Regions from separate parts of the Flexivirga oryzae genome, predicted to be linked through region 2. Evidence: predicted binding sites of a transcription regulator. Region 2 holds the regulator's gene; the other holds the start of a gene.

Region 1 (6,363 bases), on a different contig from region 2:
CCGTCGATCCAGGCGATGGACTGGAAGTGCTCGACCGCAGTGCGGAGCTGGTCGACGTCGGTGACCGACCCGACCTGGTAGTAGTGGTCGATCCAGGACTGCAGCTGCTCGTCCAGCCACTCCCACGGGGTTTCCCCGACAGCGAAGACGGTTGCGCCCACCTCGTGCAGCGCTCGCGCGAACTCGCGCTGGTTGCGCGGAAAGTTCGGCTCGACGAAGACGATGTTCATGGAACGTCAGGCTAACGGCATTTCAGCCTGAGTACAGGGTGAAGCGTGAGGAGCCGCAGCGGGCGCGCTGTCGGTGGCGGGTGGGACGGTGGGGTTGTGGCAGAGGGCACTTTCCTGCACGCCGACCTCGACTCGTTCTATGCCAGCGTCGCGCAGCGCGACGACCCGTCGCTGCGCGGCAGGCCGGTCGTCGTCGGCGGCGGCATCGTGCTTGCGGCCAGCTATGAGGCGAAGGCGTGCGGCGTGCGGACGGCGATGTCCGGGCGGATCGCCCGTCGACTGTGCCCGGACCTGGTCGAGGTGCCCGCGACGTTCACGGCGTATGTCGAGGCGTCACGCGCCGTGTTCGAGGTGTTCCGGGACATCACGCCGGTCGTCGAAGGCATCTCGATCGACGAGGCGTTCCTCGATGTCGGCGGCCTGGCCAGGCTCAGCGGTGCGCCGAGCCGGATCGGCGCCGAGCTGCGACGCCGGGTCAAGGCGGAGGTCGGGCTGCCCATCTCGGTCGGCATCGCGAGCAGCAAGTTCCTGGCGAAGGTCGCCAGCGCGGCGAGCAAACCCGACGGACTGCTCAGCGTGCCGGTCGGGGGCGAGCTGGACTTCCTGCACCCGCTGCCGATCGAGGCACTGTGGGGTGTCGGGAAGGTGACGTCGGTCCGGCTGCACGACCGGGGCATCGCGACTGTCGGGGCACTCGCCCGGCTGTCACCGGAGACGCTGACGTCGATCGTCGGGCCGGCGAGCGGTCGCCACTTGCACGCCCTGTCACACGGGTTGGACCCGCGGCGTGTGGAGACGGGCCGCCGGCGCCGGTCGATCGGTGCGCAGCGGGCGATCGGCCGCGGGCGCCATACCGGCGAGGAACTCGACGCCACCCTGGTGAGTCTGGTCGACCGGGTCACGCGGCGGATGCGGTCCGGTGAGCGGATCGGCCGGACCTTCGTGCTCCGGCTGCGCTTCGATGACATGACGCGGGTGACACGGTCACGAACCGTCCGTCGTGCGACGGCCGGCACCGATGCGTGGCTGGTGGCCGGTCGGGCGTTGCTCGACGAGGCGATGCCGCTGATCGTGGACCGTGGGGTGACGTTGATCGGCATCAGCATCACCGGCCTGGACGAGGCTGAAGACGAGCAACTCGAGCTGCCCTTCGACACCGACGCCCCCACCCGGCTCGACGGTGCACTGGACGCGGTGCGTGACAAGTTCGGCAGTACAGCGGTGACGCGGGCGGTGTTGCTCGGCCGGTCGGAGGGCTTCAGCGCCCCGCAGCTCGATTCGCACTGAATGACCGTCTGCGACATGCGCCGGGCGAATAGCTGACCCGGCGCGCTCGCCGAGTTGACCCCCGCCATGCCGCGCTGGCCGAGGTGCCCCCACGCGCTGGCGACCCCGCTCCCCCCGCGCTGGCCGAGTCGGCGACCCCGCTCCCCCCGCGCTGGCCGAGTCGGCGAGCCCGCGATATTGCGCTGGCCGAGTAGGCGAGCCGGCTATTTTGCGCTGGCCGAGTAGCCGTGGGGGAGCGCAGCGGAGGAACGGCGTATCGAGGTCCGCGCACAGTTTTTGGCGTACTTCCGATACGTTTCAGAGCGAACGTATCGAAGAAATGTTCGCACAACCTCTGTACTTCCTGAACGTCACCCGATAGAATCATGACAACGAAACCATCCAGGGGAGAGGGGGACTCGATCACCGTGGCCATCGACTCACCCTTGCGCATCCCCGGTCAACCGGCAGCGGTGGAAGCGGATACGACTTGCTGGGACGGGCCCGATCCCGCCCGGCGGCCGGTGCCGGGTCTGGGGCCACGGCTGGCCGAGCAGGTGAGGGCCGTGGCCGGCGCGCTGGACCAGTTACCTCGCGTGTTCGACCAGCTCGGCGAAGACCACCTCACCGACCTGGTCAGTGTGTTGCTGGGTGTGCAGGAGCGGGCCGGGCAGGTCGCCACGCTGGCGACGGCGAACGCGTGCGAACGGGGTGTGGTGGATGCCTCGGACGCGGCCAACACGACCGGGTGGGTGCGCGCCCGGGCGCGGGCCGCCGGGACCAGTATCGAACCCTCGGCCGCCAGTACGGTGTCGGTGGTGGCCGAGGCGTGCCGGGACCGGCGCAACCACGTGATCGCCGCGGCGGTCCGCGACGGGTCCTGCACCCTGGCCACCGCCCGGACCGCGTTGCGGCAGACCGTCAAAGTCGCCGAAGTGTTACCGGCCGCGGCCCGCGAAGACATCCAGGCGTGGTTCCTGCAACTGGACCCGGCGCTGGGGTCCCGGGGCGTGACGGAACTGACCCGGCGGATCATCGCCAACTATGCCGCGGACAAACTCTCCGGGGAGGACGCGCACCTGGAGAAGGTGGAGTCGTTGACCTGGCGGACGTTGCCGACCGGGATGATCCGGTTGATCGCGGACCTGTGCCCCGCCAACGCCGCCATCCTCAAACAGGCCATCACCGCGCTGTCCGCACCCCACCCCGCCCAGCACAAGGACACCAGCACCACCGAGACCACGGGCGAGACCACCACCAGCCAGGAAAGCAACCCCACCGGCGCCACCGGCGCCACCGGCGCCACCGGCGCCACCGACGCCACCGGTGCCGCGGGCGACAGTGGGCCCGAGCCCACCCACGACGCGGACACCACCACCGGTGACACCGGCGTCGCCGGTGACGCTGGTGACACGACTGGTCGCGCCGGTGCCGCGTTCGGCCTGCACCCCGACGTCCAGCACGACGACTGCGACGATGACCTCGATGGGGCCACCAGCAACGGCGCCACCGGCACGGGCGCCGTGCCCGACCGGGTGCGGGATGAGCGAACCCCGGGCAAGCGCCGGGTGGACGCGCTGATGGACCTGGTCGCCGCCGGCGCCAAGACCGTGTGCGGGGACGGGATGGGCATCGGCGCCGGCGCCACCGTGTTGGTCACCATGGACCTACACCGGCTCCTCACAGACTTGGACGGTGCCATCACCATCGGCGGGGAGATCCTCGACGCGGGCACCGCCCGCCGCCTGGCATGTGACGCGGACCTGATCCCCGTCGTCCTCGGCACCAAGAGTCAACCCCTGGACGTGGGGCGTGAAAAACGGTTGGCCACCACAGGGATACGGGCCGCCGTCGTCCACCGAGACATGGGATGCACCTTCCCCACCTGCGACCGACCTCCGGGTTTCTGCGAGATCCACCACATCCTGCCCTGGTGGGCCGGCGGCAGCACTGCCCTGACCAATTCTGCGATGCTGTGTCGGCGACATCACCAGATCGTCCACCGGCACGGGTACTACGCCACCATCACCCCCGACGGGGTGCACTGGGACCTGACCGAAGGCGCCATGCCCGGCTGGCGTGCCGACAAAGTCGCCTGACCACCAGACCGGCCGGGACCTCGATGCGGGCTCACTGGTCACTCTTACTCGGCCACCGCTGAAATGGGTTGCGCGGGGTGATGACTCGGCCACCGCGGGTGTGTGCGGGACCTCGATCACGGTCTCGCCTAGCGGCTCGACCTACTCGGCCACCGCGGGTGTGTGCGGGGTGATGATTCGGCTGCCGCGGGTGTGTGCGGGACCTCGATGACGGTCTCGCCTAGCGGCTCGACCTACTCGGCCACCGCTGCTTACTCGGCCACCGCTGGTGTGTGCGGGACCTCGATCACGGTCTCGCCTAGCGGCTCGACCTACTCGGCCACCGCGGGTGTGTGCGGGACCTCGATCACGGTCTCGCCTAGCGGCTCGACCTACTCGGCCACCGCGGGTGTGTGCGGGGTGATGATTCGGCTGCCGCGGGTGTGTGCGGGACCTCGATGACGGTCTCGCCTAGCGGCTCGACCTACTCGGCCACCGCTGCTTACTCGGCCACCGCGGGTGTGTGCGGGACCTCGATCACGGTCTCGCCTAGCGGCTCGACCGACTCGGCCACCGCTGCTTACTCGGCCGCCGCGGGTGTGTGCGGGGCCTCGATCACGGTCTCGCCTAGCGGCTCGACCTACTCGGCCACCGCTGAAATCAACGCCGCTGCTTACTCGGGCAGCGCTGGTTACTCGGGCACCGTTGGGAAGACCTTGTGGGAGAGCGCGATCACGGCGGGCAGGACCGGGTTCGGGTCACCGCGCCGCCAGATGAGCCGCACTTCGGCGGTCGGCTGGCTCGGTCGTAGCGGCTTGAAGATCACGCCGGGCGCGGGGACGTTGTCCCGCACCCCGCTGAAGTTGAGGGCAACGCCCTGACCGACGGCGACCAGCATCAACTGGGTGGACGAGTCCGGGGCGATCTGGGTGACACGAGGGACGAAACCGCCGTTGACGCCCAGCACGTTCAACCGGTTCGGCAGCGTGGCGCCGCTGGCGCCCGGCAGGACGATCCACGACTCGTCGACCAGATCGCCCGGGGCGACCGCCGATTGCCCGGCCAACCGGTGATGCTCCGGCAGCGCAACCAGCAGCTCCTCGTGCCCGAGCAGCCGCGACTCGACCTGCGCCGGCAGGAAGTCCCAGCGGCCGATCAACATGTCCAACGACCCGTCCAGCACCCGCTGCAGACCGGTGTGCGAGAACTGCGAGCTGAACAGTTCCAACGTGATGCCCGGCCGTTCGCGCTGGATGCTGCGCGCGAGTGCGCTCACCAGCCTGTTCACCGAGGCACCCGCGAATCCCAGTCGCAGTCGGCCGGTTTCGCCTGCGTCCGCCTGTTGCACGATCTCCTTGATGCGCCGCGACAGCAGGACCAGCTCCTGCGCCGGCTCGATCAGCGCGGCCCCCTGCGGCGTCAGTGTCACCTGGCGGGTGTTGCGCTCGAACAGCTGCACCTCCAGGTCCGCCTCGATCTGCCGGATCAACCGGCTGAGCGGCGGCTGCGCCATGTGCAACCGCTCGGCGGCCCGGCCGAAATGCAGCTCCTCGGCAACAGCCAGGAACGCCTGTGCCTGATGGACGTCCACAGGGCTCAGGTTACGGTGCGTCGTCGCCACTCGTGGTCGCCTCGAGCCAGCGCGTCACCTGATCGCGGTCGCCGTCGAGGATCGGAGCCGACTTCGAATAGTCGAGCGGACTCTCGCTGAACCGAATCGGGTTACGTATGGCGGGGATCCGCCGCTCACCCGTCCCGGTCTCCACCACCGGCTCCAACCCGAGCTGCTCGGCGAACTGCGTGCCTTCGGCGACGGTGAGAATCGGCGCCGCGGGCACGTTCGCCGCCCGCAACAACTCGAACCAGTCCGCCGCCGGCCGGGTCTTGAGCCGCTCGGTCAACAGGACGCGCAACTCGCCGCGGTTCGCGTTCCGGGCCTCGTTCGTCGCAAACCGGGCATCCCCGGGCAGTTCCGGCAGCTCCAGGCAACGGCACAGTGCGGCGAACTGCGGGTCGTTGCCGACGGCGATCACGATCTCCTTGTCAGCGGCGGGCAGTGGCTCGTACGGATACAGACTGGGGTGCTCGTTACCCATCCGGGTCGGCACGACACCGCCGGCGACATACGCGGAGGTCTGGTTGACGAGCCCGGACAGCGCCGACGACAGGAGATTGACCTCGACGTGGTCACCCCGCCCCGTCTCGTCCCGCACCCGCAACGCCGCAAGTATGCCGAGCGCGGAGTGCAGACCGGTGATGACGTCGAACACCGCGACTCCCGAACGCATCGGCTCGCCGTCGGCCGAACCGGTGAGCTCCATCATCCCGGACAGCGCCTGCACCAGCAGGTCGTAACCGGGCAGGTTCGCACCCCCGTCGGTGCCGAAACCGGAGATCGACGCGTAGACCAGGTCCGGCCGCTCCTGCCGCAGCGTGGCGGCGTCGAGGCCGAACTTCTCCAGCCCGCCCGGCTTGAAGTTCTGGATCACCACATCGGCCCGGTCGACGATCCGCCGTACGACCGCGAGATCGGCCGGGTCCTTGAAGTCCAGCGCGATCGAGTACTTGTTGCGGTTGACCGACAGGTAGTAGGTGCTGTCGTCACCGCGTCGCGGCGGCGACCACCGGCGGGTGTCGTCACCGCCCGGACTCTCCACCTTGATCACCAGTGCACCCAGGTCGGCGAGCAGCATCGTGCAGTAGGGGCCCGCCAGCACCCGGCTCAGGTCGGCGACCACGACGCCCGCGAGCGGGCCGACCGCCGGTCGCTCGAAGATCTCCTCGAGTGT
Region 2 (6,363 bases):
CGGATCTCAACGACGACATGCGCGCCACCGGTATGACCCACCTCAACGCGGTCAGCGGCTCCAACGTGACGCTCGTGCTGATGTCGGCGATGTGGTTCGCCGGTTGGCTGCATCTGCGGGGCCGCTGGCGGCTGGTTGCTGCCGCCGTCGTGCTCGGTCTGTTCGTCCTGCTGTGCCGGCCGGAGCCGTCGGTGATCCGGGCCGCGGTCATGGGCCTCATCGGGCTGGTGGGCATGTCGGCCTCCCGGCGCGCGGCGGGTTCGCCGGTGCTGGCCGCCGCGGTCCTGGCGCTGCTGGCGATCGACCCGTGGCTGGCCGCCTCCTACGGTTTCGCTCTGTCCACCCTCGCCACCGCCGGGCTGCTCTTCTTCGCCCGGCCGTGGGCTGACCGGATCGCCCGCTGGCTACCCCGGCGGCTGAGCCCGCTGGCCGAGGCAGTCGCCATACCGATGGCCGCGCAGGCCATGTGCGCGCCGGTCATCGTGCTGCTGCAGGGCTCGGTCAGCCTGATCGGCATACCGGCGAACGTGCTGGCAGCACCCCTGGTGGCACCCGCGACGATGTGCGGTGTCGCAACCGTGCTCGTCGCCCCGGTGAGCACGGCGCTCGCCCGTGTGCCCGCCTGGCTCGCGGCGATCCCCACCGAGGGGATCGCCTGGATCGCGCACACCTGCGCACGTGTACCGATGGGCACGTTGCCCTGGCCGGACGGTGCTGCCGGTGCGCTGCTGCTCGCGGTGCTGACCCTGCTCGCACTGTTCACGGGGGTGTGGCTGCTGCGGCACCTGTGGGTCCGTCCCTACCTCGCGGGTGCCGGGGCCGTGCTCGCAGCGGCCGCCTGGGCGCCGACGCCCGTCACGGCGTGGCCACCGGCCGGCTGGGTGTATGTCGCCTGCGACGTCGGCCAGGGCGACGGGGGAGTGCTGGCCACCGCACCCGGACACGCCCTGGTCGTCGACGCCGGACCCGACCCCGGCCTGATGGACGCCTGCTTGACCCGGCTGCGGATCGGCGTCGTCGACGCGGTGGTGCTCACCCACTTCCACGCCGACCACGTCGGCGGACTCGCGGGGGTGCTCGACGGCCGCGAGGTCGGTCCGGTCTACGTCACGCCGCTCTCCGCGCGAACGACCACCGACACCGACGCCGAGGCGACCGAGGAGCCACTCGTGCGCAGCCTCGCCGCCCAGCACCACCTGCCGGTGCGGACCCTTGCCACCGGCGACGTCCTCGACCTCGGCGAGGTGCACGCGCTGGTGCTCGGCCCGAGCCGGCTGATCCGAGCCGGATCGGTCCAGAACAACAACAGCGTGGTCCTCGACGTGCGCACCCACGGACTGCGGATCCTGCTGACCGGTGACATCGAGAAGGAAGCAGCGGCAACGCTGTTGGGGCAGCTGCGGGCCCTGCCGAACGCGCCGTCGGTCGACGTGTTCAAGGTGCCGCACCACGGCTCGGCCAACCAGGACCCGGCGCTGGAGCGGTTCGTGCACGCGCCGCTCGCGGTGATCAGCGTCGGCGCCGGCAACGACTACGGCCACCCCGCCCCACGCACGCTGGACCTGCTGCGGGAGACCAACTCGGTGGTGGAGCGCACCGACCGCGGCGGGGACGTCGCGATCGTCGTGCGCGACGGCCGGCCGCTGGTGGCCAGGCGGTGAGTTTCAGCCGTCCCGACTCATTCGGTTCCGGTGCGCTGGCCGTGCGTAGGTCGCCCCAGTGGAGGGGTATGACCGGTGTTCGGGGTGTTGGCCGTGCGTAGGTCGCCCCAGGGGAGGGCTGTGACCGGTGTTCGGGGTGCTGGCCGTGCGTAGGTCGCCCCAGGGGAGGGCTATGACCGAGCTCAGTTGCCGCAGACGCTCTTGGCCCGCGCTGCCTCGCACAATGCGTCGAGAGTGGCGGACACGGCCGGGACGCGTTGCAGGTCGGGGGTCGTCACGGCATACACCGTGCGGCGGGAGGCCGGGTCCATCGGCAGGGTGACCACACCGGGGTTGCCGGCCGACCGGCGGATGAGCTCGGGGACCAGCGAGACGCCGAGTCCCTCGGAGACCAGGCCCATCACCGCGACGTAGTCCTCGGTCTCGAAGGCGACGTCGGGGTTGAAGCCGGCCCGCTCGGCGAGGGAGAGCAGGTGACCACGACATCGTGGGCACCCGGCGATCCACGGCTCGTCGGCCATGTCACTGAGCTTGACCTTCTTGGACTTCGCGCGCGGGTGGTCCAACGGCAGGGCGAGGCGGACCTCGTCCTCGAGCAGCTTGCGGGTGACGAAGGAGTCGATGTCCTCGTCGGCCCGCGCCAGGTCCGTGCCCTCGTAGGCGAACGTCACCGCGACATCGCACTCGCCGGAACGCAACGCGGCGAACGCCTCCGGCGGCTCCGCCTCGCTGAAGGTCACGTGCACGTCCGGGAAACGCTGCTTGACCAGCGAGAGGGCGCGCGGCACCAGGGTCGAGGACGACGACGGGAAGGCCATCAGCCGCACCCGCCCGGCGCGCAGCCCGGCGATCGCGGCTACCTCCGACTCGGCCGCGTCGAGCGCGGCCAGCACCGGGTTGGCGTGTCGTGCCAGCACCTGCCCGGCCTCGGTGAGCCGCACGCTGCGTCCCAGCCGCTCGACCAGCACCGTGCCGGTGCGGTCCTCCAGGCGCCGCACCATCTGCGAGATGGCGGGCTGGGAGTAGCCCAACGAAGCGGCAGCTGCGGTGAAGCTGCCGTGGTCACTGATGGCCTTGATCACCCGAAGGCCTGCCGCGTCAATCATGTGACCAAGGATAACATTTCGTTATTAATTAACAACTCTTCCCGGAAAACGCTAATCCTTGTGGCGGGTGACCGGTTCCGCCCGGGGACGGAGGCGTCCGCCGCCCGGACGACCTATTGTCGAGACATGCTCATCTGTGCGGAAGTGCTGCTCGTGGCGACGCGCGCCGACGGCAGGCCGTTCACGGACAAATCCCGTCTCGACCTGGCACTGGCCGGAGCGGTGTTGTGCGAGTTGGCAGCGTGCGGGCGGATCGCGGTCAAGGACGGTCGGCTGGTCGTGCTCGACGCCCGGCCCGGTGGCGATCCGCTGCTCGACCATGCCCTCGCGATCTTCGCGCCGAAGGCCGGCAAGAAGCCGGCGCGCGTGCTGCCGGCGGTGGCGAAGGGCCAGACCGACCGCACCTACGACCGACTCGTGGCGGACGGAGCGGTACGGCGCGAGAAGGGCGGATTCCTGCAGCCACCGCGGCATCCCGTGCTCGACGTGGCCGGGCGAGCCCGGCTCGTGGACGCGGGCGGCCGGGTGCTCGCCGGCACCGCCCAGCCGGATCTGCACACCGGGTCGCTCGTCGCCCTGCTCGCCGCGGCGGATGTCATCACCAGGGTCTATGACAGCCGCCAGTTCGGTGTCTCCGGCCGTGAGCTGAAGAAGCGCGCGAAGGCCGTCGGCGAGCGGGACTGGGCGGCCGGTGCGGCGGCCGCGGCCATCCGCAGTGCCCAGGAGGCCGCCAGCGCGGCGATGGTCGCGGTCACGGCCGCCACGACGGTGACGGTCATCGGCAGTTGAACGACCTGGCGGCGCTGACCGAGCTGATCAGCGGTGGCGGGGTGGTCGCGCTCACCGGTGCCGGCCTGTCCACCGAGTCCGGCATACCCGACTATCGCGGTGCGGACGGCAAGCGCCGGTTCGCGCCGATGACGGCGCAGGAACTGCTGGCCGACCGGGAGGCGCGGCGCCGCTACTGGGCGCGCTCCTACGTCGGCTGGCCACGGTTCGCCTCGGCCGGCCCGAACCAGGGTCACTATGCGGTCGCGGCGTTGCAGGCCGCCGGCTACCTCGGCCCGATCATCACCCAGAACGTCGACGGACTGCACCAGGCCGCCGGTGCGGTCGACGTCGCCGAGCTGCACGGCAGCCTCGAACAGGTCGTGTGCATGCAGTGCGGCGAGCACTACGCCCGTGGCACGGTCGACGAGTGGCTGCGGCTGGCGAATCCGGACTTCGACCGGTCCGCGGACGGCCCGCTGCGCCCCGACGGCGATGTCGCGATCGCCGAATCGCTGATCGCCGGGTTCCGGCTGGTGCACTGCGTCGTGTGCGGCTCCGACCTGCTCAAGCCGGACGTGGTGATGTTCGGGGAGTCGGTGCCGAAAACGCTGGTCGAGCAATGCTTCTCGTATGTCGCTGCCGCGCGTGCGGTGCTCGTCCTCGGTTCGTCGCTGGCTGTGATGTCCGGTTACCGCTTCGTGCGCCGCGCGGTCCGGGAGGGCATCCCGGTCGCCGTCATCACCCACGGCTGGACGCGCGCGACCGACGAGGAGGTGTCGGTGCGCGTCGATGCGCCGCTGGGGGAGACGTTGACCGGTGTGGCCGACGCGCTCACCGGATGATCACCCCGCGAAGTTCTCCCCCGCTTCGCTCCTCCGATACTTCGCAGGGACCCCGATCTTCCTTGTGCAACTTGTCCGTTGGCCCGACCTGCGTCACACGCGCCGCAGAACCGCGGTGACCTTGCCGAGGATCGTCGCGTCGTCGCCGTCGATCGGGTCGTAGGCGTCGTTGTGGGGCAGCAGCCACACCTTGCCGCGGGTCCGCTTGAAGGTCTTGACGGTCGCCTCGTTGTCGAGCATCGCGGCCACGATGTCGCCGTTGGTCGCCGTCGGCTGCTGGCGCACCACGACCCAGTCGCCGTCGCAGATGGCCGCGTCGACCATCGAGTCGCCGACCACCTTCAGCAGGAACAGGTCGCCCTCGCCGACGAGTTGCTTGGGCAGCGGGAAGATGTCCTCGACGACCTCCTCGGCGAGGATCGGGCCACCGGCGGCGATGCGGCCGACCACCGGGATGTACGACGGGGACGGTCGCTGGTCGCCCAGCCCCGTCTCGTCCACCCCGGAGTCGTCGGCGCCGCGCACACTGGAACCGCCGCGGTAGCCGCGCATGTCGGTCGCGTCCGGGTCGATGACCTCCATGGCACGCGGCCGGTTGGGGTCGCGGCGCAGGTAACCCTTGCGCTCGAGCATCGTCAGCTGGTGCGCGACCGAGCTGGGACTGGTGAGGCCGACCGCGTCACCGATCTCGCGCAGGCTCGGCGGGTAGCCACGCCGATCGACCGAGTTGCGGATCACCTCCAGCACCTTGCGCTGCCGGGTCGTGAGGCTCTCGCCCCTGCGGTCGGGTAGTTCGTGCACATCTGCCATCGCGGCCATCTCCTCCTCGGCGAAGTTGCTCGAAAGCGGTCGGCCAGCAGGGTGCGCGGACGGCTGTCCGGACCCGGTTGTCGGTGGTCGGTGCTTGCCTTGGCTTCGTGAAAACAGCGTATGGGTTTAGGACACAAGTTCCAAACATCTGTACGACGCGTGTCTCGACCCGGTCGAACATCCGTGCTATAAATCCGACAGGTGTCCGATCGCACGGGTGTTCGGTCCAGGCCCACCGTCCGGGTCGTGCGTCAGTCGTCGCATCGCAGCTTCAGGAGGAAGAGATGAGTGCACTCGCCCAATGGGATGCCCCGGCCGACCCGCGCCCGGCGCGCCGCCACCTGCGTGCGGTCCCGACCGGCCCGCAGGCTTGCGGCGGCGGACGTGCCGTCGGTGTCCGGGTGCAATCCACCGGCCTGCGACTGACCGCACGCGGTCGCCGCCTGATCGGTGTCGTCGTCGCCGCAGCACTGCTCGTGGGCGCCGGCGCCGCGGCCAAGGCGTGGGCCACCACACCGGCAGCCGCGCCGCGCGGCGTGACGGTGCAGTCCGGGCAGACCCTGTCCGAGATCGCGCACCGCGCCTACCCCTCGATGCTGGTCTCCGACGCCGTCACCAAGGTGGCTCTGGCCAACGATCTCAACAGCCTCCAGGTGGTCGCCGGGGAGCACCTGCAACTGCCTCGGTGAGAGGCTGCGACGCGCCGTCCCCGGGCGCCTGACCAGCACTTTTCCGGGTCGACACGCCCCCTCTTGCACTTGTGGTGGGATCGGCTTAATATCCCTACATCTAGTAGTTACACGGATGGGATTTATCCACATCTAGTCCACATGAACAGTCCGGTCATCCCCAGTTCATCCACCGATTACCCACAGTCCCGTCCACAGGCCGAGGCGTGCGGCGGACGGGCCGGAAGCCGGTGCTGGGTGACGCGGGAGAGGGGTCGCGCATGCACTGTCCGTTCTGTCGACACGACGACAGTCGGGTCGTCGACAGCCGCACCAGCGAGGACGGCACCTGCATCAAGCGGCGTCGCCAGTGCCCCAACTGTGGCAAGCGCTTCTCGACGCTCGAGACGGCCAGCCTGACGGTGGTGAAACGCTCCGGCGCCAGCGAACCGTTCAGCCGGCAGAAGGTGCTGATCGGCGTCCGGAAGGCCTGCCAGGGACGGCC

What was found. The regulator LexA, encoded in region 2, represses DNA repair genes until DNA is damaged. The targets are predictions, from matches to a motif close to TCGAACANNTGTTCGA.
Region 1: a site for LexA is predicted at 1,829-1,844, ahead of FHU39_RS17950 (HNH endonuclease signature motif containing protein). Genes of this name have one in related genera too.

Annotation. Positions count from the first base shown of each region.
Region 1 is NZ_JACHVQ010000003.1:202,182-208,544, reverse strand. Features, by position in the region: gene FHU39_RS17960 (ATP-grasp domain-containing protein) at 1-230, opposite strand, end outside; gene dinB (DNA polymerase IV) at 327-1,517, shown strand; gene FHU39_RS17950 (HNH endonuclease signature motif containing protein) at 1,883-3,595, shown strand; gene FHU39_RS17945 (LysR substrate-binding domain-containing protein) at 4,266-5,165, opposite strand; gene FHU39_RS17940 (CaiB/BaiF CoA transferase family protein) at 5,176-6,363, opposite strand, start outside.
Region 2 is NZ_JACHVQ010000001.1:570,452-576,814, forward strand. Features, by position in the region: gene FHU39_RS02670 (ComEC/Rec2 family competence protein) at 1-1,661, shown strand, start outside; gene FHU39_RS02675 (LysR family transcriptional regulator) at 1,844-2,767, opposite strand; gene FHU39_RS02680 (GOLPH3/VPS74 family protein) at 2,894-3,556, shown strand; gene FHU39_RS02685 (Sir2 family NAD-dependent protein deacetylase) at 3,553-4,380, shown strand; gene lexA (transcriptional repressor LexA) at 4,474-5,190, opposite strand; gene FHU39_RS02695 (hypothetical protein) at 5,475-5,879, shown strand; gene nrdR (transcriptional regulator NrdR) at 6,140-6,363, shown strand, end outside.